2 regions of the Rhizobium sp. BK289 genome follow, and region 2 is predicted to be linked to the other one. Evidence: riboswitches for the same ligand, from Rfam matches in the RefSeq annotation. Region 2 holds a riboswitch; the other holds the start of a gene.
What was found. Region 2 has a riboswitch for FMN ahead of ribB (3,4-dihydroxy-2-butanone-4-phosphate synthase). Riboswitches for the same ligand answer to the same signal wherever they lie in the genome.
Positions count from the first base shown of each region.

Region 1 (14,459 bases), on a different contig from region 2:
GATCTCGGCGTCATGGTGCCGGCGACGAGGATCCTTGAGACGGCGATCGCCGAGAAGGTCGATATTGTCGGTCTGTCGGGGCTGATCACGCCGTCTCTGGACGAAATGGTGCATGTCGCTTCCGAGATGGAGCGGCAGGGCTTCGATATACCATTGCTGATCGGTGGCGCCACTACGAGCCGCGTCCATACCGCGGTGAAGATCCATCCCGGCTATCACCGGGGGCAAACTGTCTACGTTACGGATGCGAGCCGCGCCGTTGGCGTCGTATCCGCGCTGCTATCGCCGGATGCGCGGCAGGGCTATATCGATACCGTTCGGGCTGAATATTCCAAGGTCGCGGCTGCCCATGCGCGCAGCGAGGCGGAGAAGGTGCGCCTGCCGATCGCAAGGGCGCGCGAGAATGCCGAGAAAGTGGATTGGTCGAGCTACAAGCCGGTCAAGCCGCAGTTCTTCGGAACCAAAGTATTCGACAGCTACGATCTTGCCGAGCTGGCGAAATATATCGACTGGACGCCGTTTTTCCAGACCTGGGAACTCAAGGGGCGTTTCCCAGCCATTCTCGAGGATGAGAAGCAGGGAGAGGCGGCACGGCAGCTCTATGGCGACGCACAGGCGATGCTGGAGAAGATCATCGCGGAGAACTGGTTCCGTCCGCGCGCGGTCATCGGCTTCTGGCCGGCGGGTGCGGTCGGTGACGATATCAGGCTGTTTACGGATGAAAGCCGCAGCGAGGAACTTGCGACTTTCTACACGCTGCGTCAGCAACTGTCGAAGCGGGACGGTCGGCCGAATGTGGCTCTATCGGATTTCGTGGCACCGGTTTCAACCGGTGTGAGCGATTATGTCGGCGGCTTCGTCGTCACTGCCGGCATCGAGGAAGTGGCCATCGCCGAGCGTTTCGAACGGGCGAATGACGATTATTCGTCGATCCTCGTCAAGGCACTAGCCGACCGCTTTGCCGAGGCCTTCGCTGAGCGGATGCACGAGCGCGTGCGGCGGGAGTTCTGGGGTTATGCTGCTGACGAAAACTTATCGAGCGAGGAACTCATTCTTGAAGCCTATGCCGGCATTCGCCCGGCGCCTGGCTATCCGGCGCAGCCTGATCATACCGAGAAGGATACGCTTTTCCGCTTGCTCGATGCCGAAGCGGCAACGGGCGTGACCCTTACGGAAAGCTATGCAATGTGGCCGGGCTCATCCGTCTCTGGTATCTACATTGGTCATCCGTCATCCTATTATTTCGGTGTGGCCAAGGTCGAACGCGATCAGGTGGAAGATTATGCCGCCCGCAAGGGCATGCCTGTCGCCGAGGTTGAACGCTGGCTAGGCCCGGTTCTCAACTATGTGCCTGAAAAGCGTGACGCGGCCGTGGACGACGCAGCCTGAATTTTGGTCATTTCAATAGCTTGAACTGTTTTGCTTGGAATTTGATTCTGCATGAAAACGCCGCCCCGGCTACTCAAGCCGGGGCGGCGTTTTTTTGATTCCAAACGTTTTTCTGCTCGCAGTTTTTCGCTAGCTCGCGCCTATCGTCAACTCAGCAACGAAATCATAGGCATCACCGCGATAGAGTGATCGCGTGAACTCCACAGCTCGGCCGGAACCCAGATAGGAGATACGCTCGATCGAGAGGCCTGCGGCTCCCACGGGGACGCCGAGCAGCCCGGCATCGGCCTCTTTCATGTTGGTTGCGGATATGCGCTGAACGGCGCGAACCGGGCGCACCTGCCGCTTTTCCAGTTCTGCATAGAGCGATGTCGTCACGACAGACGGATCCGGCAGGAACTCACCGGAGACGCTGGCGTGCTCGATCGCGAGCGGCTGATCGTCGGCAATGCGCAGGCGGCTCAACCGCGATACCTTGGTGTCGGCCGCAAGGCCGAGGATCATCATTTCGTCCGGGGAGGGCGTATGCACGCCCTTGTGCAGCCATTCGGAACGAGCGGTCATCCCCCGTCGGGCCATGTCCTCCGTGAAAGACGTCAACTGGGATAGCCGTTGCTCCACCTTGGAAACGGGTTTAGCGACGAAGGTGCCGGAACCATGGCGGCGAACAAGGATGCCTTCGGCGACGAGATCGTCGATTGCCTTGCGTACGGTGACGCGGCTGACCGCGGCGAATTCGGCGATATCACGTTCCGGTGGAAGCGCGTCGCCATGTTTCAGTCTTCCGATCTTCACGGCTTCTTCAAGCGTGCGCCGCAGCTTGACATACAGCGGACCCGTGCCGCCTCCCGAAAGGCGCTCCGGCGAGAAGATCGCGCTCAAATCCTCGGTCATGCCCTGGTTCCCTCTCCACCCTGCAGCAATTTTGCTGCCAGTTCCACGGCGCCGCGCAAGACATCTCCCTTGGGTTCGGCGAGAATCGCCTTGTGCCGTTCATCAAGCCAGGGACGATAGGCTTGGGCAAGGCCGCCGAGAAGGCAGATCGAAGGGCATCCCGGCCAAAGCAATGCATCAAGGCTCTCGGTTATGGATCTCGCCGCCGTTCTAACGATGTCGACGGCAACGACATCCTCCAGGCCGACATATTCGAACACGATCGGAGCGTAGCGGGCGAAATCCTTGGGCTTCGATACGTGGGCAAATTCGACGACCCGTTCCGGGTCGTTGCCATATTCGGCCATGATCGAAGCCGTCAGCGCCGAGCCCTTCAATACTCCATCATGCGCGAGAAGAACTCGTTCGAGCAGGTCGCGGCCAAGGCGCGCGCCGCTGGCCTGATCGCCGACGACAAAGCCCCAGCCGCCGATGCCCCAACTCTTGCCATCACGGCGGGCATTGTAGACGGAGCCGGTGCCGAAGGCGCCGATAATCCCGTCGGCGTCGCCGAGCGCACCTTGGAGCGCAATTGTCGCATCGGTGACCACGCGTGTGCTTGCAAAGGGCAGGGCACCTTCGACCCGTTTGCCATAATTTCCGACATTGGCTCCGGCGGTTCCGATGACCGCAGGTAGTTTCCGTAGCAGTTCCGGGTCCAGCTTTGCATCGATCAGCGCCTGTTTTGCCGAGGCGACGATATGGATCAACGAGTTTTCCAGGTCGGAGAGGATATTGGCGGCACCGGCCTTACCGGTGCCGAGCACTTGCCCGGTGCCGTTTATGACCGCCGCCCGGCAACTTGTTCCGCCACCGTCAATACCAATTGCAAACTGCCCCATCATGCCTCCGGATGCCGCATGTTCCCCGCTTTTCAATACAATACCAAAAAAATACCATTTACCAATAGGCGGCGCGCTCATTTTTGTTTGCTGACATCCATTTGAAATACATATGGAAATTTATTTTCTCCGATATTTTTATATCTGAAAGTTAAAATCGGCTGGACAATTGGTATTTTTTTGGCCTTAATTCGCCACAAGGGAACAATACGAATGGACATCGATACAGCCGGCAAAAAACAACAGCCGGTAGGTGAGTGTCAAAGACGCGCATCTCGTCGTTGTCCCACCGTTCGGATCAGGAGGATCTCGCTTCGGCATTGGTCGTGAATTCCCGCATGGTTCTTGCAGCGCCTCCATCCAGGTTGCGGCAGGCGGCAATTGATCCGGCTGATCGGGCAGAGTGCCTCTGAAGCCTTTTGCATGGGGGGTCGGCAATATTGGCGGTCCCTGCGGAGCGCTGACCGTTTCCTCGGACAGGCCAGCGGATTTCAGATCGAAAACAGCGCCTTGCCATGGCGCGGAAAACAGGAGAGGGAAATGAAAACCAATGTTCTGAAAGGCTTGCTTCTTGCATCCAGTCTGCTGACCTCGGTCAGTCTGGCGCATGCGGCCGATGTAACGCTGACGGTTGAAAGCTGGCGTAACGACGACCTGCAGATCTGGCAGGAAAAGATCATCCCGGCTTTCGAAGCGAAGAATCCGGGTATCAAGATCGTCTTCTCGCCGACGGCTCCGACCGAATACAATGCATCGCTGAACGCCAAGCTCGACGCCGGCTCCGCAGGCGACATCATCACCTGCCGTCCGTTCGATGCCTCGCTCGACCTTTTCAACAAGAAGCACCTTGTTGATCTGACCAAGCTGAAGGGCTTGGAAAACTTCTCGGCTGTCGCCAAGGCCGCATGGTCGACCGATGATGGCAAGTCGACCTTCTGCGTGCCGATGGCGTCCGTTATTCACGGCTTCATCTACAACAAGGATGCGTTCGACAAGCTCGGCCTGAAGGTCCCGGCGACACGCGATGAGTTTTTTGCTGCTCTCGATAAGATCAAGGCCGATGGCACCTACATTCCGATGGCCATGGGCACGAAGGATCTCTGGGAAGCCGCAACCATGGGCTACCAGAATATCGGCCCGAACTACTGGAAGGGTGAGGAAGGCCGCAAGGCTCTCATCGCTGGCAAGGAAAAGCTGACGGACGCTCCGTGGGTCGACCCTTACAAGGAGCTGGCCAAGTGGAAGCCCTATCTCGGCGACGGCTTCGAAGCACAAAGCTATTCCGATAGCCAGAACCTCTTCACACTTGGCAAGGCCGCGATCTATCCGGCTGGTTCCTGGGAAATTGCTCTCTTCAACACCCAGGCTCAGTTCAAGATGGGTGCATTCCCGCCGCCGGTCGCCAAGGCCGGTGACACTGCCTACATCTCCGATCATCCGGATATCGGCGTCGGCCTGAACGCTAAGAGCAAGCATCAGGAAGAAGCCAAGAAGTTCCTGAGCTGGGTCGCTTCCGACGAGTTCGCCAACATCTATGCCAACTCGCTGCCGGGCTTCTTCAGCCTGAACTCGCACCCGGTAAAGATGAGCGATGCGCTTGCGCAGGAATTCGTCTCCTGGCGTGATAATCACAAGTCGACCGTTCGCTCGACCTATCAGATCCTGTCGCGCGGTACGCCGAATCTGGAAAATGAAACCTGGACTGAATCCGCAAACGTGATCAACGGCACGGATACGCCGGACGATGCTGCCAAGAAGCTCCAGAAGGGCCTCGACAGCTGGTACAAGCCCGGTAAGTAACGGCCGAGTTCTACGGGCGAGGGGTCTTTCAGGCTCCTCGCCCTTTTCATTATTTACATAAATTGGATTGGCGATCGTTCGCCCTTGCATTCGACACGCCTGATGTTGTTTCCATTCGGTTGCAGGGCCGGGGCAGCGGGCGGATTTGAACCATTGAGCTGCCGCCTCACCAAGCAGCCAAGAAAAACAGGCAGAAAGCCATGAGCGACGCTGCGACATCAGATGCCCTTGAGGTCACGCCGATCAGGCGCTCCAAGCGCTGGCACATCCTCGTTTTCCTTTTCCCGGCCTTTGTCGTCTATACGGCGGTCATGATCCTGCCGCTGATCGAGACCTTGCGGCTGTCGCTTTACAATGTCGTCGACAATCAGTCCGTCTTCGTCGGTTTGAACAATTTCAAGGTCCTGTTTGGCGACGAACGCTGGGCGCATGACTTCTGGAACGCGTTGCGCAACAACCTGATCTTCTTCGCCATCCATATGTGCGTGCAGAATCCGATCGGTGTCGCGCTGGCTGCACTCCTGTCCCTGCCGAAGCTGCGCTTCGTCGCCTTCTACCGCACGGCCATCTTCCTGCCGACCCTGCTCTCCTTCGTTGTTGTCGGCTTCATCTGGAAGCTGATCCTCTCGCCGCTTTGGGGTGTCGCGCCCGAACTGCTGAGCGTGATCGGGCTCAAATCATTCTTTGCTCCATGGCTCGGTAAGCCAAGTACGGCACTGATCGCTGTCGCGCTGATCTCGGTCTGGCAGTATGTCGGCATCCCGATGATGCTGATCTATGCTGCCCTGCTCAACATTCCGGAAGAGGTGATCGAAGCTGCGGAATGCGACGGCATTACCGGCTGGAGCCAGTTCTGGAAGATCAAGCTGCCGCTGGTTCTGCCGGCAATCGGCATCATCTCGATCCTGACCTTCGTCGGCAATTTCAATGCGTTCGACCTTGTTTATACCGTGCAGGGCGCTTTGGCGGGGCCGGATGGCTCGACGGATATTCTTGGCACGCTGCTTTACCGCGTCTTCTTCGGCTTTCAGCTGCAGCTGGGTGACCGCTCGATGGGGGCGACAATTGCGACGGTGATGTTCCTCATCATCCTGGCGGGTGTGTCCTTCTATCTTTTCATCGTCCAGCGGCGCATCCGCCGCTACCAGTTCTGAGGAGCGCGCTCCATGTCCAAGGCACGCACTTCGCTTGTCCGCGCCGGCTTCGTCCATCTGGCGCTTATCGCCTATACGCTGGTCGCCATCTTTCCGGTGTTCCTGACCGTCATCAACTCCTTCAAGGATCGCGCGTCGATCTTCCGTGCCCCCTTGAGCATCCCGACGCCGTCCTCCTTCAGCATGATCGGGTATGACACCGTCCTGAAGCAGGGGGACTTTTTCACCTACTTCCAGAACAGTTTCATCGTGACGATCGTCTCGATCATCCTGACATTGCTCTTTGGGGCAATGGCCGCCTTTGCGCTGTCGGAATATCGTTTCCGCGGCAATACGGTCATGGGTCTTTATATGGCGATCGGCATCATGATCCCGATCCGGCTGGGAACAGTCGCAATCCTGCAGGGCATGGTCGCCGCCGGTCTCGTCAACACGCTGACGGCACTCATCCTCGTCTATACGGCGCAGGGTCTGCCGCTCGCGATCTTCATTTTGTCCGAGTTCATGCGGACGGTTTCCGACGACCTGAAGAATGCCGGCCGTATCGATGGCCTTAGCGAATATGCGATCTTCTTCCGTCTCGTTCTGCCGTTGGTGCGTCCGGCCATGGCGACAGTTGCCGTCTTCACCATGATCCCGATCTGGAACGATCTGTGGTTCCCGCTGATCTTGGCGCCGAGCGAAGCGACCAAGACGGTGACGCTCGGATCGCAGATATTCATCGGCCAGTTCGTGACCAACTGGAATGCGGTGCTGGCAGCGCTGACGCTCGCCATCCTGCCAATCCTCATCCTCTACGTCATCTTTTCGCGTCAACTCATTCGCGGCATTACCTCCGGAGCAGTCAAGTGAGCCTATCCGAAAAGCCGATCCGCGTTCTCGTTGCCGGCCTTGGCAATATGGGTCGCAGCCATGCGCTGGCCTATCATAATAATCCCGGCTTCGAGATTGTCGGTCTCGTCAACCGCTCAAAGCCGGAACTGCCCGAGGCGTTGCGGGGATATACGATCCATCCGGATTTCGAGGCGGCATTGAAGGAGTTGAAGCCGGATCTTTGCTCCATCAATACCTATTCCGACAGTCACGCCCATTTTGCCGTCATGGCCTTCGAAGCGGGCTGCCATGTCTTCGTCGAGAAACCGTTGGCAACGACAGTCGAAGATGCCGAGCGCGTCGTTGCGGCTGCGAAGAAGGCCGGGAAGAAGCTGGCGATCGGCTATATCCTGCGTCACCATCCCTCGTGGATGCGGCTGATCGCCGAAGCGCGCAAGCTCGGCGGTCCCTATGTCTTCCGCATGAACCTTAATCAGCAATCGAGCGGCCCGACCTGGGAGACGCATAAGGCGCTGATGCGCACGACCTCACCGATCGTTGATTGCGGCGTGCATTATGTTGACGTCATGTGCCAGATCACCGATGCCAAGCCCGTCGAGGTAAGAGGCATGGGCCTGCGGCTGACGCAGGAGATCAAGCCGGACATGTATAATTACGGCCATCTGCAGGTGATCTTCGAAGACGGTTCCGTCGGCTGGTACGAGGCTGCCTGGGGGCCGATGATTTCGGAGACGGCTTTCTTCGTAAAGGACGTGATGTCGCCGAACGGCTCGGTCTCGATCGTCATGGATCAGAATGCCAAGTCCGATGATATCGACATGCATACGAAGACATCCGTCATCCGGCTGCATAGCGCCGACACAGGCCCGAACGGCCAGTTCATCCGGCCGGATCAGGATCTGCACATGGATGGCGAGCCGGGCCATCAGGAGCTTTGCGACTTCGAGCAGGCCTTCATGCTGAAGGCCATCCGCGAGGATCTCGACCTCAATCGCCATATGGCCGATGCCGTTCAATCGCTGCGCATATGCCTCGCCGCCGATGAGAGCGTACGCACCGGCAAGCCCGTTTATCTATAAGGACAAAAGACTGTGGGATCGCTTCAACTGAAATCCATCCGCAAGGCCTATGGTACGCATGACGTGCTGAAGGGCATCGACCTCGAGGTAAAGGACGGTGAGTTCGTCATCTTCGTCGGTCCCTCCGGCTGCGGCAAGTCGACCCTGCTGCGCAGCATCGCAGGTCTCGAAGACGTGACCTCCGGTGCCGTGCTGATCAACGGCCAGGATGTGACCGTAACGCCGCCTGCCAAGCGTGGCATCTCGATGGTCTTCCAGTCCTATGCGCTCTATCCGCATCTGACCGTCAAGGACAATATGGGCTTGGGTCTCAAGCAGGCCGGCACTGCGAAGGCGGAAATCGACAGCCGTGTCGAGAAGGCGTCCAGCATGCTGTCGCTCGCGCCTTATCTCGCCCGCCGGCCGGCCGAGCTTTCCGGTGGCCAGCGCCAGCGCGTGGCCATCGGCCGCGCGATCGTGCGCGAGCCGGAACTCTTCCTGTTTGACGAGCCGCTGTCGAACCTCGATGCGGCGCTGCGCGTCCAGACGCGTCTGGAAATTGCCCGGCTGCATCGCAGCCTGAAGGCAACCATGATCTACGTTACCCACGATCAGGTCGAGGCAATGACACTTGCCGACAAGATCGTCGTGCTCAATGCCGGTGCTATCGAGCAGATCGGCTCGCCGATGGAGCTCTATAACCGCCCGGCCAATACCTTTGTGGCCGGCTTCATCGGCTCGCCGCAGATGAATTTCATCGCAGCTGAGCGTCTCGGCGAAAGCGGCGCCAAGACCGTCGGCATCCGCCCGGAGCATATCACGCTATCACGCGATCAAGGTACATGGGCCGCCAAAGTGATCCACGTCGAGCATCTCGGTGCCGACACGATCATCTATCTCGAATCGGAGACCACCGGTCTTCTGACCGCGCGTCTCTTCGGTGAACACAAATACGAGCCGGACGAGATGGTTTATGCCACCCCGGATGCGAACCAGATGCATCGCTTCGATGCGAATGACAAGGCGATCCGGGCGTAAACGGTCCCGCCGAGGCGAGGCGGCAAGCTTTGTCTCAGTTGCCTCCTGCCGCATGCATGTTGCGATCGGTTATCCGTCGTGCGGCTTTGAGGGATTGCCTATTACCAATGCAGCCCGTTCTATGACTTGGCCAATATGGCTGGAAAGGGCGGGATCGGAGACTGCGCGGGCAATGGTGACGCCGCCGCTGAGCGTTGCGAGGAGAAGGATCGCACGATCCTCCGTCGTTAATTCGGCAGAGCTCGTGCTTTCCGGCAAACCGGCGGCGACATCCGCGATCAGTTTTCTCAATTCCGCCGTATAGGCGTCGCGCGTTTCCTCGTCGGCGCGCATGACGTCGGGCGAAAGGCTTGGCAACGTGCAACTGTCACCGAGATCGCAGGTCCGCTTGTAGCCGAGGTAGAAGCTGGCAAGCGCCTTGAGCCAGTCTTTCGGCTGGCTTTCCCTGAGCGTCAGGATTCCCTGGCGCAATTCTTCCAAGCCCTCGACGACGGCTGTGCGAAACGCTTCGGTCTTGGACTTGAAGTGTCCGTAGAAGGCGCCGTTGGTAACGCCGGCCGCCTTGGTCAGAGCATCGATGCCCGCGCCGCCGTAACCTTCCCTTCGAAACACCTGTCCCGCAGCAGTGACGACTCGTGTCCGGGTTTCCTGTTTATGTTCGGCGCTATAGCGCATTGCGGCCTCCATTAAGAGAGATCTCTCTTTATTGCTCGCATAGAGAGTGATCGATATGTATCATTAAAGAGTGATCGGTATATATCAATTGCCGCCACAGGTCCAACAAGGAGATGTTTCATGCCCATTACGCTCACCGTCCCCGAAGGGCTGCTTTCGTCTGAGGCGCAGGCGCAAGCTTTTGCCGGATTGACGGATGCAGTCCTCGATGTTGCCGGCTTGACCGGGAATGCGTTCATGACGGCAAATGTCATCGGCACGATCAATGTGCTTCCCGTCGAACGCGTACTGGCAGCAGGAAGGCCGGTTCCTGCTGCCTTCATTGAGCTCAAACTACCCGAGATCGCTCTCGCGACGGCTGAAGCCAAGCGCGCTTTCATCGAAAAGGCTACCGATGTCGTCGAACAAGCAGCCGAAGGGCGGATCAAGCGTGAACACATCTGGTCGAATATAGTTTATGCGCCGGAGGGAGGCTGGGGCATTGCCGGGCAGAGCTATAGCAATGCGGAACTGGTCGGCGCTATTCAAGGTGCTGCAGTCGCCTAAGCGATCCGGATGTTTACCGCCGTCTTCTACGGCAGCTTTACATCGATGATGGACCGACACGCGAACCGTCTTTGATCTGAACCAAAGGAAGGCAAGACATGCAACTCGCCAATTATCTGTTTTTCACGACGCATTGCGAGGAAGCGCTTGCCTTCTACTCTGCCTGCGGACTTGGCCAAGTCACGCTGCTGGTGCGGCACGGTGCGAATGGAGTTCCGCTTGCTGATGATGCAATGCGGGGCAGGGTGATGCATGCGAGGTTCGAGGGACTGGGCCTGCTGTTCTTCGCCTCCGACAATCACGACGCCGAGCCGATGCGCGGGTCTGCCCATATCCTCCTCATGGATGATCGCGGCAGCACCGACAGGATTTTTGCCCGATTGGCTGAAGGCGGCAACGTGACGACACCGCTCGCTGTTCAGCCATGGGGCAGCTATTACGGCAAGCTGACGGATCGGTTCGGCGTGCAATGGATGGTGGATTGCTCGCATTAGGAGGATATCGATTGGCATGAAGCGCTGAATAAATACTTCCAGTCGTCCGGACGAATTCATGTGGCTGTCATGAAGCTGCGCTATCTCAAGCTCAGTCCACTCCAACAGCGAGCACATCATGGCAAACGCAGCAACGACTTACGCCACCTGGCACAAGGATCCGCAGGGCGATATGAAAATGGCGGAATCCCATAGTCCCTATTGGCGGCATTTCATCGAGACCGTGCCGGAGCGGGATTTCTCCTCGAAGACCGTCCTGGATTTTGGCTGCAACCGCGGCGGCTTCCTGCGTTTGCTCTATGGCTTGCGGCCGTTCCGGCGCGGTGTCGGCATCGATATCGCTTCGGAGTCGGTGGCTGCGGCCGTTGCCGCTGTCGGCAATATGCCGCTGCAGTTTCATGTGACGACCGACCTGTCGCCCTTTGTCGATAGCTTCGATATCGCTTTCAGCTATGAGGTGATCTATCTGCTGCCGGAGCTGAGACAGCATGCCGAACAGATGTTCCAGGTCATGCGGAATGGCGGCATCTACTACGCTGTGACCGGCTGCCACAATGAAATGCCGCTCTGGCCGAAATGGCTCGAACTGATCGGCAACAACAGCAATGCGCCGATGCAGGATCGGTCCCCGCAGGACTATATCGATACCTTCGTTGCAGCTGGCTTCGACGTATCCGTCAAGCGTTTCGGTTATGACGGCTTCGTGCATGCATCGAAAGACCGGAAATATTATCCGAGCATTCTCGACGCGTTGAGCTATCCGGCCGAATACAAGCTTTTATTCCGGCTCGAGAAGCGCGTCTGACATGGAGACGATCGATCGGAAGGGCGGCAGCGCGCTCTGGCATCAGATCGGCGAGATCCTGGCGGCCGATATCGCCGCCGGGACTTTCGCTCCTGGAGAGAAATTGCCGACCGAGCCGGAGCTGATGCAGCGTTTCGGCGTCAGCCGCTTTACCGTGCGCCAGGCGCTAGGGCATCTGGAACAGCGTGGGTTGGTGCGCGCCGAGCAGGGGCGGGGGACATTCGTTCATAAGGGGGTGCTCGATTATTCCCTGTCCAAGCGAACGCGGTTTTCCAGGAACCTGATCGAACAAGGTTTCGAGCCGGGTGGAGAATTGCTCGTTCATGAGATCGTGCCGGCAGCAGAACGCGTCGCTGCCTATTTGAAACTGGCGGTGAATACGTCGGTCATCCATCGTCGCGGCATCATGACGGCCGATGGCATTCCGGTCGAACTGGGCGATTCCTATTATCCGGCCGAACGTTTTCCCGATTTCGATAAGGCCCGGTTGCAGCACCCGACGATCTCGGCAGCGCTCGCCAGCTACGGTGTCACCGACTACGAGCGGCTATCGACGGAAATCGAGGCGCGGATGCCGACGGCGGAAGAGGCGCGGCTCCTGCGGCAGCCGAAATCCGTGCCGCTGCTTATCACACGGAAGTTAGACGTGGACGCGAAGGGCGTGCCGATTACCTATGCGGAGTCGATGTGGTCAGCCGAGCGGATCACCTTCAGCGTGGATCTGCGGTAACGGTTCGAGCAGGCCCAGCGCATTTGGGCCAAAGCGGCTCGGCCATTTCCGCCTTAGCGATGTGAAAGTATATTGACCACCTTGCCGAAGGGGTCGCGGACGTAGAAGCGGCGGACACCCCAAGGCTCGTCCGTCAGGTCATACAATATGCCGAAGCCCATGGAGGTGGCGCGCTGATAAAGCGCATCGACATCGTCGACTTCGATCGAGAGATCGGGGACGATCGTTCCCGAGCCGCCTTCGCTGGCGACGCTGATCTGCGGCACCGTTGCAGCTTCGGAGGCAAACGTAAGGATCCAGCCATGGTCCATGACGATGTCGAGGCCGAGCAGGTCATGATAGAAAAGGCGTGCCGTATCCGGGTCGGCGGCGGGCAGGTTGGGGATGATGCGTAGGACGGTCAACTGACGTTTCTCCCTTGTGGACATGGAGGCGGGTCTTCACCGCGCCTCCACCATGCCGGCTCAGACCGTGACCGCGGGAAGCAGCTTGGCGCGTTCCGCGAGAATATGGCGGCAGGCGCTGGCCACTTCGCGGCCCTTGATGATGAAATGTTCCTTGAAGAACTGGATATGCGCTTCCGATTCCTGGAAGTGATGCGGCGTCAACACTGCCGAGAGGATAGGCACGCCGGTGTCGAGCTGGACGCGCATCATGGCATCAAGAACCGTATTGGCGACGAACTCATGGCGATAGATGCCACCGTCGACAACGAAAGCGGTGGCGACGATCGCGGAATAACGGCCGTTGCGGGCAAGCGTCTGTGCGTGCAGCGGAATTTCAAGCGCGCCGGGCACGTCGAAGATATCGATCGGAGATGCGCCTTCCACCGTCTGCCATTCGGCAACGAAGGAGTCGACCGAGCGATCGACGATATCGGCATGCCAGCGGGCCCGAATGATCGCAATGCGGCTCGGCTGGGTAGAAATCGAAATGGTCATGAATTTTGCCTTTCAAGGGTTGTTGTCAAATATCCCTTGGGCGAACACGCAACATCGCGGCACCTCTCGCGCAGAGGAGGTGCGATCCTGCTTGCTCTCTTCCATCCGGACTATACCGTCGGCTCCGGCATCTCACCGGATCTGCTGACCCTTCCGAAAGCTCGGAAGGCGCTCGCGGGCTCGAGGAAACTCCCCATACCGCCGGTGGGGAATTGCACCCCGCCCTGAGAACGCACGGACTATAGATGCTTTGCCTCATGAAAATCAAAGAAAAACGCCGGGCTTTTGACCCGGCGTCTGCGAATAATTTTTCAAAGTTTCCATGCAGCGCGGATGCGTGCTCAATCCTGAATGACGAGCAGATCGGAAGAGGCGAAGCGCAGCGTCACCTTCTCGCCAACGCTCGGAGGCATCATGCCCGGACTATTGAACATATCGAAGGAAATCGTGTTACCGGCGACATTCATGCGGGTGCGGATAACCGAACCCAGGAAGTGTGCGGAGGAAACCTCGCCCGTCAGCGCGGTATCGCCCTTTGCCGACTCGGCCAGCGAACCGGCTTCGGGACGCAGGGCGAGCGATACGGTATCGCCCGGCTTGTAGGCCGTCACCGACTGCTTCAGGGTCACGCCCTGATCGCCGATCATGATGCGGTTGCTGTCGGGATCGACGACCTTGCCTTCGATCAGGTTCAGCGTACCGACGAAGGAGGCGACGAAGCGGGTTGCCGGCGTGTTGTAGATCTCGAAAGGCGTGCCGATCTGGTCGGCGCGACCGGCATTCATCACGACGATGCGATCGGAGATCGACAGGGCTTCTTCCTGGTCGTGGGTCACGAAAACGGTGGTAATGCCGAGCTGCTGTTGGATCGCGCGGATTTCCTCACGCAGCGAGATGCGGATCTTGGCGTCGAGCGCCGAAAGCGGCTCGTCAAGCAAAAGCACTTGAGGCTTGACGGCGATGGCGCGAGCAAGCGCCACGCGTTGCTGCTGGCCGCCGGACATCTGATAGGGATAGCGGCTGGCGAGATGGTCGAGCTTGATGAGAGCAAGCATCTCCTTGACGCGCTTGTCGATGTCAGGCTTCGACATGCCGGCCACCTTGAGGCCGAAGGCGACGTTGTCGTGCACCGTCATGTTCGGGAACAGCGCGTAGGCCTGGAAGACCATGCCGATGTTGCGTTGGTTCGGCTTCAGCGGGCGCTGGTCCTTGCCGTTGAT
Region 1 is NZ_JACHZO010000002.1:491,294-505,752, reverse strand. It holds gene metH (methionine synthase) at 1-1,389, shown strand, start outside; gene FHT84_RS06155 (GntR family transcriptional regulator) at 1,519-2,283, opposite strand; gene FHT84_RS06150 (BadF/BadG/BcrA/BcrD ATPase family protein) at 2,280-3,164, opposite strand; gene FHT84_RS06145 (ABC transporter substrate-binding protein) at 3,705-4,964, shown strand; gene FHT84_RS06140 (sugar ABC transporter permease) at 5,165-6,118, shown strand; gene FHT84_RS06135 (carbohydrate ABC transporter permease) at 6,131-6,970, shown strand; gene FHT84_RS06130 (Gfo/Idh/MocA family oxidoreductase) at 6,967-8,031, shown strand; gene FHT84_RS06125 (ABC transporter ATP-binding protein) at 8,044-9,048, shown strand; gene FHT84_RS06120 (TetR/AcrR family transcriptional regulator) at 9,118-9,723, opposite strand; gene FHT84_RS06115 (tautomerase family protein) at 9,844-10,269, shown strand; gene FHT84_RS06110 (VOC family protein) at 10,368-10,763, shown strand; gene FHT84_RS06105 (methyltransferase domain-containing protein) at 10,882-11,568, shown strand; gene phnF (phosphonate metabolism transcriptional regulator PhnF) at 11,570-12,298, shown strand; gene FHT84_RS06095 (VOC family protein) at 12,352-12,702, opposite strand; gene FHT84_RS06090 (6,7-dimethyl-8-ribityllumazine synthase) at 12,763-13,239, opposite strand; FMN riboswitch at 13,329-13,475, opposite strand; gene FHT84_RS06085 (ABC transporter ATP-binding protein) at 13,581-14,459, opposite strand, start outside.
Region 1: another riboswitch for FMN. It lies ahead of FHT84_RS06090 (6,7-dimethyl-8-ribityllumazine synthase); the one in region 2 lies ahead of ribB (3,4-dihydroxy-2-butanone-4-phosphate synthase).

Region 2 (14,459 bases):
GATCGGCACGCGGGGGCCTCCCAGCATGGGATCAGTAGAATGAGATAGCCCAATCTGTCGGTCGTTGCCTAGAGTTCGATCAGGCGCTCGGCGCTGAATTTGTCCGTTATCAGCGTATCGATAACTCCGATCCTTAGGGCGCCGGCGATTGCTGCGGTCTTCTTCGCTCCGCCGGCAAGCGCGATGACCCGATCGACCCGTTCGAGATCTTCTAGCGGGAAGCCGATCACGCGCTCGTCGAGCGGCGTTTTGACAGGTTTGCCGTCCTTGTTGAAGAACCGCAGCGATATATCGCCGACTGCCCCTGCCTCGGCAAGATCGGCGAGCTCTCGCGACGAGAAGATATTGCCGGATCTTGCCAGCAGTTCCGATGGCTCGACGGCGCCGATACCGACGATGGCGAGGGTGATGCTGCCGAAAAGATCCATGGTCTCCCGTACGAACGGATCTGCTTGCATCAAAAGCTTGGCCTCGCGTGAGGTCGTAACACCTTGTACCGGAAGAAGCTTCGGCTCGGCGCCGGTCAGCCGTGCAAGGCGAGTGGTCAGCTGGGTGGCATGCGTCTGGACCGACGGGTCGCCCATCCCGCCAAGCGTCTGGACGACATATTTGGCCTGGGCGCTCTTCTGGGGATGGATGTTTTCCACCATCTTGAAAATGGTTTGGCTCCAGCTGGAGACGCCGATGATCTCGCCGGGTGCAAGTGTCACTTCCAGAAGATGAGCAGCAGCTTCGCCGATCCGCGCCATGATGGCGCCGTCGCGGTCCTCGGTGCATTCGACGACGATGGCTTCCGGAAGACCGTACTTCGCGCGCAAGGCTCCTTCGAGTTCGCTATAGGTGCCCACGGGCGGGATCACGCTCGTGCGCACGATGTCCTCCGCCTCGGCCCGCTTCAGCATTCGCGACACGGTTGCCTGCGACAGGCGAAGGTGCTGCGCGATGTCCGCCTGCCGCTTGCCCTCTATGTGGTACATCTGGGCAACTCTTGAGATGAGGCGGAGTTCGTTAAGGCGAGCCATCGTTGATCCCGGGGTGAATTTTTATTCACCTTTAACCGGAGTTGTGCGCAACGTCGAGCGGGCCAGCGCATCATTCCACCTGTTCAGAAGGGCTGGACCGTCGATGCTCTCCGGCTCGATGATCGTATTGTTTCTCGGAAGCGCCGCGATGGCATCGAGATCCGGCCACAGGCCGATCGAAAGGCCTGCAAGATAAGCCGCTCCGAGCGCCGATGCTTCCGGTGCCTCGCACTGGATGACAGCGTGCTTCACCAGGTTTGACACGCACTGCATGAGAAAGCGGTTCTGGCTAGGGCCGCCGTCGACATAAAGCGTGCCGAGATCACCACCGCTCTGTGCCCGCATCGCCGCAATCACGTCATGAACCTGGAAAGCGACCGAGTCGGTAACCGAGCGCGCCATCTGCGCGCGAGTTGTGCTGAAGTTGATCTGCGAGAAAAGGGCGCGGGCGTCGGAATTCCAGTAAGGTGCGCCCAAACCTACGAAAGCGGGCACGAAGCCCGGGCCATCGGGCTCGGCGGTTGCCGCTAGGTCTACAAGGGAGCCAACGTCCGGAAGACCCAGGATGCCGGCCATCCATGGCAGGCTCGCAGCGCATACGAGGATATTGCCTTCGAATGCGAAGGTCGGTTGTCCGGCGATGCGCCAGGCGACGGTCGTGGTGATGCCGTTGCGCGGCGCAATGAAGCGCGGAAGGGTGGTCATGACCGAAGACCCCGTTCCGAAGGTCGCCTTGCCATCGCCTGGCTTGAAGGCTCCGTGGCCAAACAAAGCCGCATGACTGTCCCCGACGGCCGATCTGATCGGCGTGCCGTCCGGAAGGCCGGGAAGGTCACGTGTGGTTCCGAAGTCCGAGGAGCTGTCGAGCACGTCCGGAAGGAGCCGGATATCGACCCCGAAAATCGCGCCCAGTTCTTCGCTCCAGGCTTGGGCCTCAAGGTCGAACAACTGGCTTCGCGCGGCGTTCGAGGCGTCGCAGACATGCTTGCGGCCACCGGTAAGACAATGAATAAGCCAGCTGTCAATCGTGCCGATGCGGACCTTTTTCCTATGCGCCACCCGATCGAGAAGCCATCGGAATTTCGGGCCGGGAAACATAGGATCAAGGGGGAGGCCGGTCAGCGCCTCGACGCGCTTGAAATGTCCATCGGCGATGAGACGCTCGCAGTCCGGCGCCGTGCGCCGGCATTGCCAGCTCAAGACCGGTCCGAGCGCCTTGCCCGTTTCGGCATCCCAAATGGTGACGGATTCTCGCTGGTTGGAGATCGCTATCGCTTCGATTGTCGCGCCAGGCGCGACTTGCAGGCATAGTGCGATCGCTTCACAGACGGATGCGTAAATCCGATCGGGATCCTGCTCGACCCAGCCGGGCTGCGGATAGGAGATGCCTACCGGAGCCGAGCCTCTGGCAATGATGTCTCCGTTCTCGGAGACCAGTACCGCCTTCGAATTGGTGGTTCCCTGGTCGATTGCCAGAATGGCCCGCATCATATCCTCCACCGGAGCATGGTGCCGAAAAGTCTGAGCGGCTTTCGGACGACATCATGGTCTACTTCTTTGATTTCAGAGCGGGTTCAGATTTTAGCTCGATTCGAGCTAAAATCATCCGGCTCTAATGACAGGGACGGGCGGCAATCCGCCTCGGTTCCAATGCGTGCTGTTCGTCTATTTGCGCTTGATAAGGGCTTGCGCCGCATCTGCAATAGCTGACGGAGCCATGCCGAATTCGTCGAGCAGGAATTCGGCCGAGCCGGTCGGCGCATAGATGCCGGGAACGCCGAGGCGCGCCATCGGGACCGGGGCATTGTCAACGACGACCTCAGCCACTGCCGATCCCAGCCCACCAAAGATCGAATGCTCTTCCGCCGTCACGATCGCGCCGGTTTCTTTCGCGGCCGCAATGATGGTATCCTCGTCGATCGGGCGAACCGTGGCGAGATTGAGCACCCTGGCCTTGATGCCGCGCTGCGCGAGAATATCTGCTGCTTTCATCATCCGATGGGTCAGCGTTCCGTTTGCGATGAGCGTGACATCGGAACCTTCACGCAGGAGATTGGCCTTTCCAAGTTCGAACTTGTGCCCTTCCGGCAGAAGGTCGGGCACGCCGACCCGCGACAGGCGCAGGAAGCACGGGCCATTGTAGTTTGCCGCCCATTCCACCGCAGCCGCCGTCTCGATGCGATCGCATGGCGCGATCACGGGAAGGTTGGGCAGAACGCGCGTCCAGGCGAAATCCTCGATGGAGTGATGGGTCGGGCCGAGCTCCCCATAGGCCATGCCGGAGGAAATACCGACGAGCTTGACGTTGGCATTCGAGTAGGAGATGTCGGCCTTGATCTGCTCTAACGATCTACCTGTGAGGAATGGCGAGGCGCCGCAGACATAGGGGAGGCGTCCGCCATTGGCGAGGCCCGCGCCGACGCCGACCATGTTTTGCTCGGCAATGCCGACATTGACCAGGCGGTCGGGAAACTTCGACTTGAAGCCGCCGAGCTTCGAAGAGCCGACCGAATCGTTGCAGACCGCGACGATCGTTTCGTTCTCGGCGGCAAGGCGTTCGAGCGTCGATGCGAAAGCGTCGCGGCAGTCATGGAGCTTGGGTGCATTCACGGGCGCGTTCATTAAAGTGCCTCCGACAATTCTGCCAATGCGACTTCGTACTGTTCCTTGTTCGGAACCTTGTGGTGCCAGTCGACGCGGTCCTGCATGAAAGAGATTCCGTGTCCCTTGTTGGTGTGGGCCACAATGCAGTGGGGACGATCGCTTCGGCGCTCGAGCGCCGGGACGACCTCATGCATGTTGTTGCCGTCGATTTCGCTGACGTCCCAGCCAAAGGCTTCGAGCTTCGGGCGAAGCGGCGCGATGTCGTTCGTATCCGAAAGTGCCGCTCCCTGCTGGAAACGGTTGTGGTCGACGATCAGGGTGAGGTTATCAAGCCGGAACTGCGCCGCGGCCATGATCGCCTCCCAGTTGGAGCCCTCCTGCATCTCGCCGTCGCCGGTGATCACGTAGGTATGGTAGCCGGCGCCCGACAGTTTCGCCGCCTTGGCCATGCCAACCGCAACCGGCAGGCCGTGCCCGAGAGGACCAGTATTGGTTTCGACGCCCGGCACCTTGTTGCAATTGGGGTGGCCATTGAGCCGCGAATGCGGCTTCAGGAACGTTGAAATCTCGTCTTCCGGAATGAAGCCGCGTTTCGCCAGAGTGACATAGAGCGCGCATGCAGTATGCCCCTTCGAAAGCACAAACCTGTCCCGATCGGGATGTTTCGGCTGATTCGGCCAGATACGCAGCACGCGGAAATACAGCGCGGTCAGGAGATCGATTACGGACATCTCGCCGCCGATATGTCCGGCCCCTGCCTCGTAGACTGCCTGGAGGTCTCGCAGACGTATCTGCCGAGCAACGCGTTCAAGTTCGGAAGGCTCCATCATTTCCTCTTGTGCATAAATATTCATCTATTTATATTTTTGCACAGGAGGGTCGTTAGTCAAGCCCCCGTGGATGAGTTGTTGTCAAAACAGGCCGAAAAGACTCGGTTGACAGCGCCAAGGTGAGTTGGTAATGCATTTTCCAGCATGTGTGAATAAATATTCTAGTTTGAAAACCTAGCCGCCAGGCATGGCCGCTAGCCTCAGGTCTCTGGGAGGAATGATGGTGGCGATCAACGTCAGCGAAGAAAAGCGTCCGTCCGTGACATGGCTGAAAAAGCTCACCGGCGCTACCGGACCGCTTGTCGGATTGCTCGCTCTTTGCGTTTTCTTGAGCCTCAGCACCGATGCGTTTCTTTCGCTCCGCAACGGCCTCAACATTCTCGATCAGATCACTGTGCTTGGGATCATGGCCGTCGGCATGACCTTCGTCATCCTGATCGGCGGCATCGACCTTTCCGTCGGTTCGGTTCTTGCGCTGTCCATGATGGTCATGGGCTGGACGGCAAATATCGCCGGCCTGCCGCTTGTCGCAGGGATTGCCGTCGCGCTCGTCGCCTCCGCGGTCAGCGGGCTGATCGTCGGATTTCTCGTCACCCTCTTCAGGGTCCCGGCTTTTATCGCGACATTGGCGATGATGTCAGCCGCGCGCGGCGTCGCGAACATGATTACGGACGGGCAGCAGATCGTCGGATTTCCCGACTGGTTCATGATGCTCGCGATCGATCGCCATTTCGGCGTGCTGACGGCAACGGTCTTCCTGATGCTGGCGGTCGTCGCCGTGGCCTGGGTGTTCCTTCACTTCCGCTCGGAAGGTCGCATGCTTTATGCCGTGGGCGGCAATCCGGAAGTGGCTCGTCTTGCCGGCATCAATGTTCAGCTCGTGACGATTGCGGTCTATGTCGCAAGCGCAGTCCTTGCCGGTCTGGCCGGCATCGTGCTGGCGGCTCGTCTCGACTCCGTTCAGCCGTCCAGCGGCTTTGGATATGAGCTCGATACGATTGCGGCTGTCGTGATTGGCGGCACTTCGCTTTCCGGTGGATCGGGCGGTATCGGCGGCACGCTGATCGGCGTCCTGATCATCGGTGTCCTGCGCAATGGCCTCAATCTGCTCAACGTCTCGCCATTCCTGCAGCAGGTTATCATCGGCATCGTCATCGTGCTTGCGGTCGGTGCCGAGACGATCCGCAGGCGACGGGCCTGACATTCGGGTCCGCGTTCGGCGGATCCCAGCGATTTCCTCTCCGAGAGGTTTGGAGCGGATCATTTGCCCGAGGGGGAGGATATGCCCAAGGGTTCACAAAAAAGGAGGAAATGAAATGAAACTTGCGCGCATTCTTCTGGCCTCGGCCGCCGTGCTGGCGATGTCGTTGGGTTCTGTTCAGGCAAAAGACACCAAGAAGATCGGCCTTGCCGTCGCAAACCTGCAGGCAAACTTCTTCAACCAAATCAAGCAGTCCGTCGAGGATGAAGCCAAGAAGCGTGGCATTCAGGTCGTAACGGTGGATGCCAAGGGGGATGGTCCGACGCAGATCAACCAGATTCAGGATCTGCTCACCCAGAATATCGATGCCCTGATCTACATTCCGGCTGGTGCTGCGGCGGCGAGTATTCCCGTAAAGCTCGCTAAGAATGCCGGTATTCCCGTCGTCAACGTCGACCGCAATGCCGACGGCGCGCCTGGCGACACCTTCCTTGCAACGGATTCCGTCGCGTCGGCCAAGGCCGTTTGCGACTACATCCTCAAGCAGGCCGGCGGTAAGGGCAAGATGGTGATCATTCACGGTCAGAAGGGCACGACGCCTGAGGTCGACCGCAGCAAGGGTTGCGCTGAATCGCTAAAGGCAAATCCCGGCGTGAAGGTGGTTGCCGAGCAATATTCCAACATGTGGGCCCAGGACGAGGGCTTCCAGATCATGCAGAACATGCTGCAGGCAAATCCGGATGTATCGATCGTGTTTGCTCAGGCCGATGCACTTGCACTTGGCGCCGCACAGGCGATCAAGGTCGCAAACCCGTCCCAGAAGATCGTCGTTGGCGGCTTCGATGGCGATACGGCAGCTCTGGAAGCGGTCAGCAAGGGTGTCTTCGACGTCACTGCGACCCAGCAGACGCAGAAGATGGGCCGCGATGCGGTCGCCAATGCCGTCAAGCTCGTCGCCGGCGAGAAGGTGCCTGCGGTGCAATTGATGGACGCGACGCTGACGACCAAGGAAAACGTGGCCGGCTTCATCGCCAACCATCCGTAATGGTCCTGAAATCTTGAGGAGGTGCGCCGTGACCGAGCCCGTTCTTTCCCTGAGAGGCATATCCAAGCGCTATGGACCGCTTCAGGTGCTGAAGAATGTCAGCCTTGATATCTATCCAGGTGAGGTGGTCGCGCTTCTCGGCGAAAACGGGGCCGGCAAGTCGACCTTGTCGGGCATTATCGCCGGCTCGCGCGCACCCTCGGAGGGAACAATGACATGGCTGGGGCAGCCCTATGCCCCAGCCACTCCACGCGAGGCGATCGACAAGGGCCTCGTCCTGATCCATCAGGAACTGCAGCTCCTGCCGCATCTTTCGATCGCCGAAAATGTCTTCATCGGTCGATGGCCGATGAAGAACGGGGCTGTCGATCGCCCCCAGATGGTTCGGCGTGCGCAGGAACAACTTGCTCGCCTGAACCTGCATATTCCAGCGACGCGCAAGGTCGCGGGCCTGTCGACGGCCAATCAGCAGCTCATCGAAATCGCCAAGGCGCTGGCGCTCAATGCCAAGTTGCTGATCCTCGATGAACCAACCGCTGCACTTGGCGGGGCGGAGACCGAGGCCTTGTTCGAGCAGGTGAGGAAGCTCCGCTCGGAAGGTGTCGGTATCATCTACATCTCCCATCGCATGGAGGAGATCAAGCAGATCACCGATCGCATCGTCGTCCTGCGCGATGGCGAGCGCGTCCAGGAGTTCGCCGACAGTGCCACACCCGTTCGCACGATCGTCGAAAGCATGGTCGGCCGTTCGCTGGACCGGATGTTCCCGGCTCTTCCCGAACCGACGGATCGCCCTGTTCTGCAGGTCAGAGGACTGAGCTCGCCTGATGACTCCTTCCGAAACGTAACGTTCGATGTTCGCGCCGGCGAGATCCTCGGCATCGCCGGTCTTGTGGGTGCCGGTCGTACGGAGCTTGTTCGGGCCATTTCCGGTGCGGACACGATCAGCGCCGGTTCGATCAAACTGGAGGGCGAAGAGCTCAAGCTTCGCGATCCGGCGGATGCGATCGCCAAGGGCATCGTCATGGTGCCCGAGGATCGTAAGGAGCAGGGCCTCGTCGTCGGCCATCGCATCAGCGAGAACATCATCTATGCCAATCTCGACAAGCTCGGTGGGCGTTGGATCACATCACGCATCAAGCGTGCTTTCGCCGAGAAGGCTGTGGCGAAGTTCGGCGTCAAAGGTCGGGCCGAGCAATATGCCTCGGACCTGTCAGGCGGCAACCAGCAGAAGGTCGTTATCGCAAAGTGGCTGATGCGCGATCCCAAAGTTGTCGTCCTCGATGAGCCGACCCGAGGCATCGATGTCGGCGCGCGCGCCAGCATCTACGACATCATCGTCAACCTCGCAAAGCAGGGGGTGGCCGTCATCGTCGTCAGCTCCGATCTCGAAGAGGTTCTCGGTGTATCAAACCGCATTCTCGTGCTCGCCCAGGGCAAGCAGGCAGGTATCTTGAACCGCGACGAGGCCAATGACGTCTCTGTCATGGAACTCGCGACAATCTAGACAAACAGAAAGGAAGAGCGGTGTCCGACATCACTCTGAATGCCCCGAAGCTTTTCGATCTTAGTGGACAGGTCGCGCTTGTGACCGGCGCTGGAAGCGGGATTGGGCAGCGCATCGCAATCGGCCTTGCGCAGTGCGGCGCCAACGTCGCGCTTCTGGACCGTCGATCCGACGATGGTCTAGCGAACACGGCTTCGCATATCGAAGCGGCCGGTCGCCATTCCATCCAGATCGCGGCTGATGTCACCAGCAAATCTTCTCTTGCGGATGCGATTGCCCGCACAGAGGCGGAGCTTGGCGCCTTGACGCTTGCCGTCAACGCCGCCGGTATCGCCAACGCCAACCCTGCGGAGGAGATGGAAGAGGACCAATACCAGACGCTGATGGACATCAACCTGAAGGGCGTCTTCCTGTCCTGCCAGGCAGAAGCGCGCGCCATGCTGAAAAATGGACGCGGATCGATCGTCAATATTGCCTCCATGTCCGGCGTCATTGTCAATCGCGGCCTGAGCCAGGCCCATTACAACGCCTCAAAAGCCGGTGTGATCCACATGTCGAAGTCGCTGGCGATGGAGTGGGTCGGTCGCGGCATCCGCGTCAACACCATCTCGCCGGGATATACGGCGACGCCGATGAACACGCGTCCGGAAATGGTTCACCAGACCAAACTTTTCGAAGAGCAGACGCCGATGCAGCGCATGGCAACGGTCGATGAGATGGTCGGCCCCGCCGTCTTCCTGCTTTCGAATGCCGCGAGCTTCGTAACGGGCGTCGATCTCCTCGTCGATGGTGGCTTCTGCTGCTGGTGATGTGATGAAGAAACTGATTGCCGGCAACTGGAAAATGAACGGTCTCGCTTCCTCCCTAGCTGAGATCGAGGCGCTGAAGGGAATTACGGGCGAGGCGGCATGTGACATCGTCGTCTGCCCGCCTCTCACGCTGGTCGAGAAAGCAGCCGAACGGGTGAGAGGATCAGGGATTGCCATTGGGGCACAGGATTGCCACGCGCGGACCTCAGGCGCCTATACCGGAGATGTTTCCGCCGAGATGCTCGCCGAAATCGGTGCTCGTTTCGTAATTCTGGGACATTCCGAACGGCGCTCGGCTTATAGGGAGACGGATGCCGCAGTTGCGGCCAAGGCCGCCGCCGTCCATGGGGCGGGGCTGGTAAGCATCATTTGCGTCGGCGAGACGCGAGAAGAACGGGACGAGGGCAGGGCGATCGAAGTGGTTCGTGCCCAGCTAGAAGCATCAATTCCCAACACTGCAACCAGTTCGAACACGACAATCGCGTATGAGCCAGCATGGGCGATCGGAACAGGACTGGTTCCGACCCTGGAACAGATCGAGGAGATACATTCGTCTATCCGCCAGGCACTTGAAAAGCGGCTGGGAGAAAATGGGCAGGGTGTCAGAATCCTCTATGGCGGCTCGGTCAAGGCGTCGAATGTAAAGGCGATCTTCGGCGTTTCCAACGTCGATGGCGCTCTCGTCGGAGGCGCGTCGCTGAAGGCATCGGAGTTTGCCGGGATTATTACGGCGGCCGCTTGAAATCGCCAGCAACAGGCAGGGCGATCGGCCCCTTGAGCCGGCGCCTGGCGTGGCTGTCATCGCGAAAGGAATAGAGAATGCAACGCTTCGAAAACAAGACTGTCGTCATCACCGGCGCAAGCCGCGGCATCGGGGCCGCGATCGCCAGACGGTTCGCGCGCGAGGGCGCCAATCTCGTAGTCTCGGCCAATGAGGATTCCGTCCATACGGTCGCCGATGCGATCAGGGCTGACGGCGGAAAGGCGATTTCCTTCGTCGGTGACGTGACCGACAAGGCCAGTGTGAAGGGTCTCTACGAGGCGGCCGAGACAGCCTTCGGCGCCGTCGATGTTTCCATCCAGAATGCCGGCGTCATCACCATTGCCCGCATCGAGGACATGACCGAGGGCGAATGGGACAAGGTCATGGCGGTCAACACCAAGGGCGTCTTCCTCTGCGCCCAGGAGGCGATTGCCCGCATGCGCAAACATGGCCGCGGCGGCCGCATCATCAATACCGCTTCCGGCCAGGCGCGGGACGGCTTCATCTACACACCGCATTACGCGGCATCGAAGATGGGCGTGGTCGGCATCACCCAGAGCCTTGCAAAGGAGGTCGCGACAGACGGCATTACCGTGAACGCCTTTTGCCCCGGCATCATCGAAACCGACATGTGGGCCTATAACGACCAGGCTTGGGGCAAGCTCTTGGGCAATTACGGCCCCGGCGAACTCATGAAGGAATGGGTCGAGGGCATTCCGATGAAACGGGCCGGATCTGGAGAGGACGTCGCCGGTCTCGTCACTTTCCTTGCCAGCGACGATGCGGCCTATATCACCGGCCAGACGATCAATGTCGATGGCGGCTTGATCATGTCGTAGTTCGACAATGAGGAACGGTGCGTTCATTGGGCGGATCGGATTCTCGACGATTTGGCGATCAAAGCCTCTTGCGGAATGAGGCATTGATCCCTTATCTTTCAATTGTTCTCAGGGCGGGGTGTAATTCCCCACCGGCGGTATGGGGAGTTTCCTCGAGCCCGCGAGCGCCTTCCGAGCCCTCGGAAGGGTCAGCAGATCCGGTGAGATGCCGGAGCCGACGGTATAGTCCGGATGGAAGAGAGCAACGCAGGAGACGCCGCGTCGTGGCGGCGTTCACATGCTTGTTCGCCCAAGGGAAAATGGTGGCTTTGACCGGCCATGCACGCCGTTTCGAACGGCAACCCTTGAAAGGCAGGAAAATGGCAATTTCGAAAATTGAAGATGCGATCGCTGCGATTGCGCGGGGCGAGATCATCGTAGTTGTGGATGATCGCGACCGCGAAAACGAAGGCGATCTGGTGATTGCTGCGGAAGCGGTCACACCGCAGGCGATCGCCTTCATGATGAACCATGCCCGCGGTCTCATCTGCGTTCCGATGGAGGGTGAGAGGCTCGACGAACTCGACATTCCGTTGATGGTGCCGCGCAACACCGAAGTCCTCAAGACCGCCTTCACCGTTTCGGTCGACTACATCCCCGGAACGACCACCGGAATATCCGCCGCTGACAGAGCAGCAACCGTCCAAGCTCTCGTCAGGGATGGTGTACGCCCGGAGGAATTTGCCCGTCCTGGTCATATTTTCCCTCTTCGCGCCCATCCAAATGGCGTCTTGTCGCGTCCGGGGCACACGGAAGCAGCCGTGGATTTGGCTCGGATTGCAGGCCTTTCGCCGGCCGGCGTCATCTGCGAAGTAGCGAACGACGACGGCACGATGGCCCGACTTCCGGAACTCGAGATCTTTGCCGAACGTCACCATCTTCACTTGATCACCATCGAGGACCTGATCGCCTATCGATTGGCGAACATGCCTGAGAAAGCGGCCTGATCTGTCGGGGCGTTCCGCCAGCAGGCTGAGCGCCCATCGCCAAAGCGCAGGGAACGAATCTGAAAGACCGCGATGCCCAGGTATAATGTGCTTCAATCGTCATATTCCTGGAGGTTTACAGCGGGCTCCGATCCTTCAACCGAGTCCAAGGTGCACGCCGGTTCCATAAATCCGACTATGCCGGATTGGATGCCTAAGCCATTGAGAATATGGGATGTAGAGCGACAATCTGGCTGAGATCCGCGTCTCATCTTTGTTGTCGCGCTGCAATGGGATGCGACACGAAAACATCGGTTCGATTCCTTATTAAGAGCTCACCCCTTCCCCGCCGTTCATCCCGCCTCAAGAACTACCTTCCCAAACCCACCACCTGCTTCCATGCGACGATGGGCATCTGCGGCTCTATCAAGTGGAAAGACTTCCCCGACGAGTGGTCGAAGCTGTCCGTCACCGAACATCGGTAGCGTGTTCTCCGCAAAACGCCGAACCATGGCGCGCTTTTCCTCAATGGCGCGCGACTTCATAACCGTCCCGATCACCCTCAGGTGCTTGTAGAGCACTGTGTCGAGCGGAATGATCGCGTTGTCGTCCCGGCCCAGCAGCCCGACCTGCACAAGGCGCCCGCCTTCAGCAAGGCTGCGGATATTCCGGGCGAGATAGCTTCCGCCAACGAAGTCGATGACTACATCGGCGCCGCAGGATCCAGTCGCATCGATGATCTCCGCCTCGAAATCCTGCCGGTGGTAATCCCACACAGCCTCGGCGCCAAGAGAACGAACCTTGTCGATATTGCTGTCGGAGGCGGTTGCGAACACTCTGGCTCCCATCGCCACTGCAAGCTGGACCACTGCAGATCCGATCCCACCGGCGGCGGCATGGACGAGCACGCTCTCCTGTAGTCGTATCTGGCCGAGATGGCACAGAGCTTCGTAGGCGGTAACGAAGCTCTCCATGACAGCCGCCGCTTCTACATAGGACATAGCACCTGGTATGTGGATGGACAGGCCACTGTCTGCTCTGGCAACTTCCGCATAGGCTCCGCCGCCAACGATCGACATTACACGGTCGCCGACGGAAAACTTCGAGACGGCTTTGCCGACAGCGATGACCTCTCCGGCGACCTCGAGGCCGAGGATAGGGCTGTCTCCAAAGGCGCGCGAGCCGTAATGGCCTTCGCGCTGAAGGAGGTCAGCCCGATTGACGCCAGATGCCATGACCTTCACGAGGATGTCGGTCGACCGGAGCTCGGGATAGGGAACCTCGGCAAGCCGGAGCACATCCGGCCCACCAAAGTCGTCGAAGATGATCGCCTTCATTGGTCTTTTCCTTACCTGGCGAGAGCACGGCGTGCGATGCTTGCGGCGAAGAACGGCGTTTCGCGTCGATTGTGATCGCCACCGGCCGCCTGCCGGGCGGCGGCCGCGTCCTCGTAAGTGACGCCGTGCTCTTCCAAAAAGGTCATGAAGGCATCCGTCGGATGCGCGGTCACCCGATTGGTGTAACGCGTCCGGTTTTCGTCGATCTTCTCGGCGATCAGTTCCCAGACTACGTTGACCTGCGTGCGGCCGTTCGCTGTGAACACATCCGAGATGGAGTTCATGCGGCAATAGGCAGCCTCGGCAACCTCGGCGACATAGTGCTGGACGACCAGCCCGGAGCCGATCTGTTCGACGTTGATCGACATGCGGCGCCCATCATCCGTCCACGTGATGCCGGCTGCGATATGATCCGGCGCGCAGCAGCGCAGATATTCGGCTTCCGGCAGCGTGAAGAGCCAATCGGCGATATCGATCTTTTCGAAGGGGACATCGATCTCGGCCGAATATGCCGACTGCGAGAGAATTGTGTCGAGAACCTTGACCATGGGGGACTTCCTTCTGTTGAGTGATGGGCTAGACAAGCGCCCTGTTGACGAGAAGGAATGTGCTCCGGATGTTCTTTGGTGATAACGACCTCAATGCTCGAAACCGTTTTGCGCTGTAGGCAAAGATGAGAGATCCACGCTTTGCCGAACATCTGGCCGTGTATGTCGAGGTTGTTCGCTCCGGGAGCTTTTCAGCTGCGTCCCGTCGGCGTGCGGTAACCCCTTCGGCGATTGTTCGACAGATCGATGCACTCGAGCAGGATCTTGGCGTTCCACTGCTGGTTCGTTCCACCCGGGCCCTTTCCATGACCGATGCCGGCCGGCATCTCTATGACCGTGCCCAGCGTCTGCTCGATGACCTGGCCGACACTCATGCCGAAGTTGCCGCGTTCGACGGTGCTGTCGGTGGCACCCTGCGGATTGCCTGTTTCCCGACGTTCGGCAAACGATACGTCATTCCGATCCTGGGTCCGTTGATGTTCGAATATCCAGCTCTTAGGGTGGAACTCGATCTGACAGAGCGCCTCGCGGATCCCGTGGCCGAAAGACTCGATCTGGTCATCCGCATGGGGGAGCTTCAAGACAGCTCGCTGATCGCCACAAAGATCGCGCCTCTAACGCGGGTCTTGGCCGCAAGCCCGGTCTATCTCGAGCGCTTGGGGATGCCACAGTCATCAGAAGACCTGGGAAGGCACAGACTGCTCGACAAGCTTCACGGCAATGATCTGCTGGGCTGGTCGGATCTGCTGGGCAGCCCAGCCAGCGTTAAGGTCTGCGACTGCGTCGCCTTCCGCTCGGACGACTTCGAGGCATTGAACAGTGCAGCGATCGCTGGAATGGGGATCGCCCTTCTTCCGGCTTGGGTGTCAGGACCATCGATCAAGGCAGGCGAACTGATCCGCATTCCGCTGGACGACGAGGCGTGGAACGGCAAGCCTCCGGGCATCCACCTCCTGCGCGCGCTCCATGAGCCCTCGGCGAAGGTTCGA
Region 2 is NZ_JACHZO010000018.1:16,338-30,796, reverse strand. It holds gene FHT84_RS26850 (sugar-binding transcriptional regulator) at 69-1,022, opposite strand; gene FHT84_RS26845 (FGGY-family carbohydrate kinase) at 1,044-2,510, opposite strand; gene FHT84_RS26840 (transketolase family protein) at 2,688-3,644, opposite strand; gene FHT84_RS26835 (transketolase) at 3,644-4,453, opposite strand; gene FHT84_RS26830 (ABC transporter permease) at 4,677-5,657, shown strand; gene FHT84_RS26825 (sugar ABC transporter substrate-binding protein) at 5,773-6,702, shown strand; gene FHT84_RS26820 (sugar ABC transporter ATP-binding protein) at 6,731-8,209, shown strand; gene FHT84_RS26815 (SDR family oxidoreductase) at 8,230-9,018, shown strand; gene tpiA (triose-phosphate isomerase) at 9,023-9,760, shown strand; gene FHT84_RS26805 (glucose 1-dehydrogenase) at 9,838-10,620, shown strand; FMN riboswitch at 10,721-10,867, shown strand; gene ribB (3,4-dihydroxy-2-butanone-4-phosphate synthase) at 10,980-11,606, shown strand; gene FHT84_RS26795 (NAD(P)H-quinone oxidoreductase) at 11,939-12,922, opposite strand; gene FHT84_RS26790 (hypothetical protein) at 12,934-13,470, opposite strand; gene FHT84_RS26785 (LysR family transcriptional regulator) at 13,596-14,459, shown strand, end outside.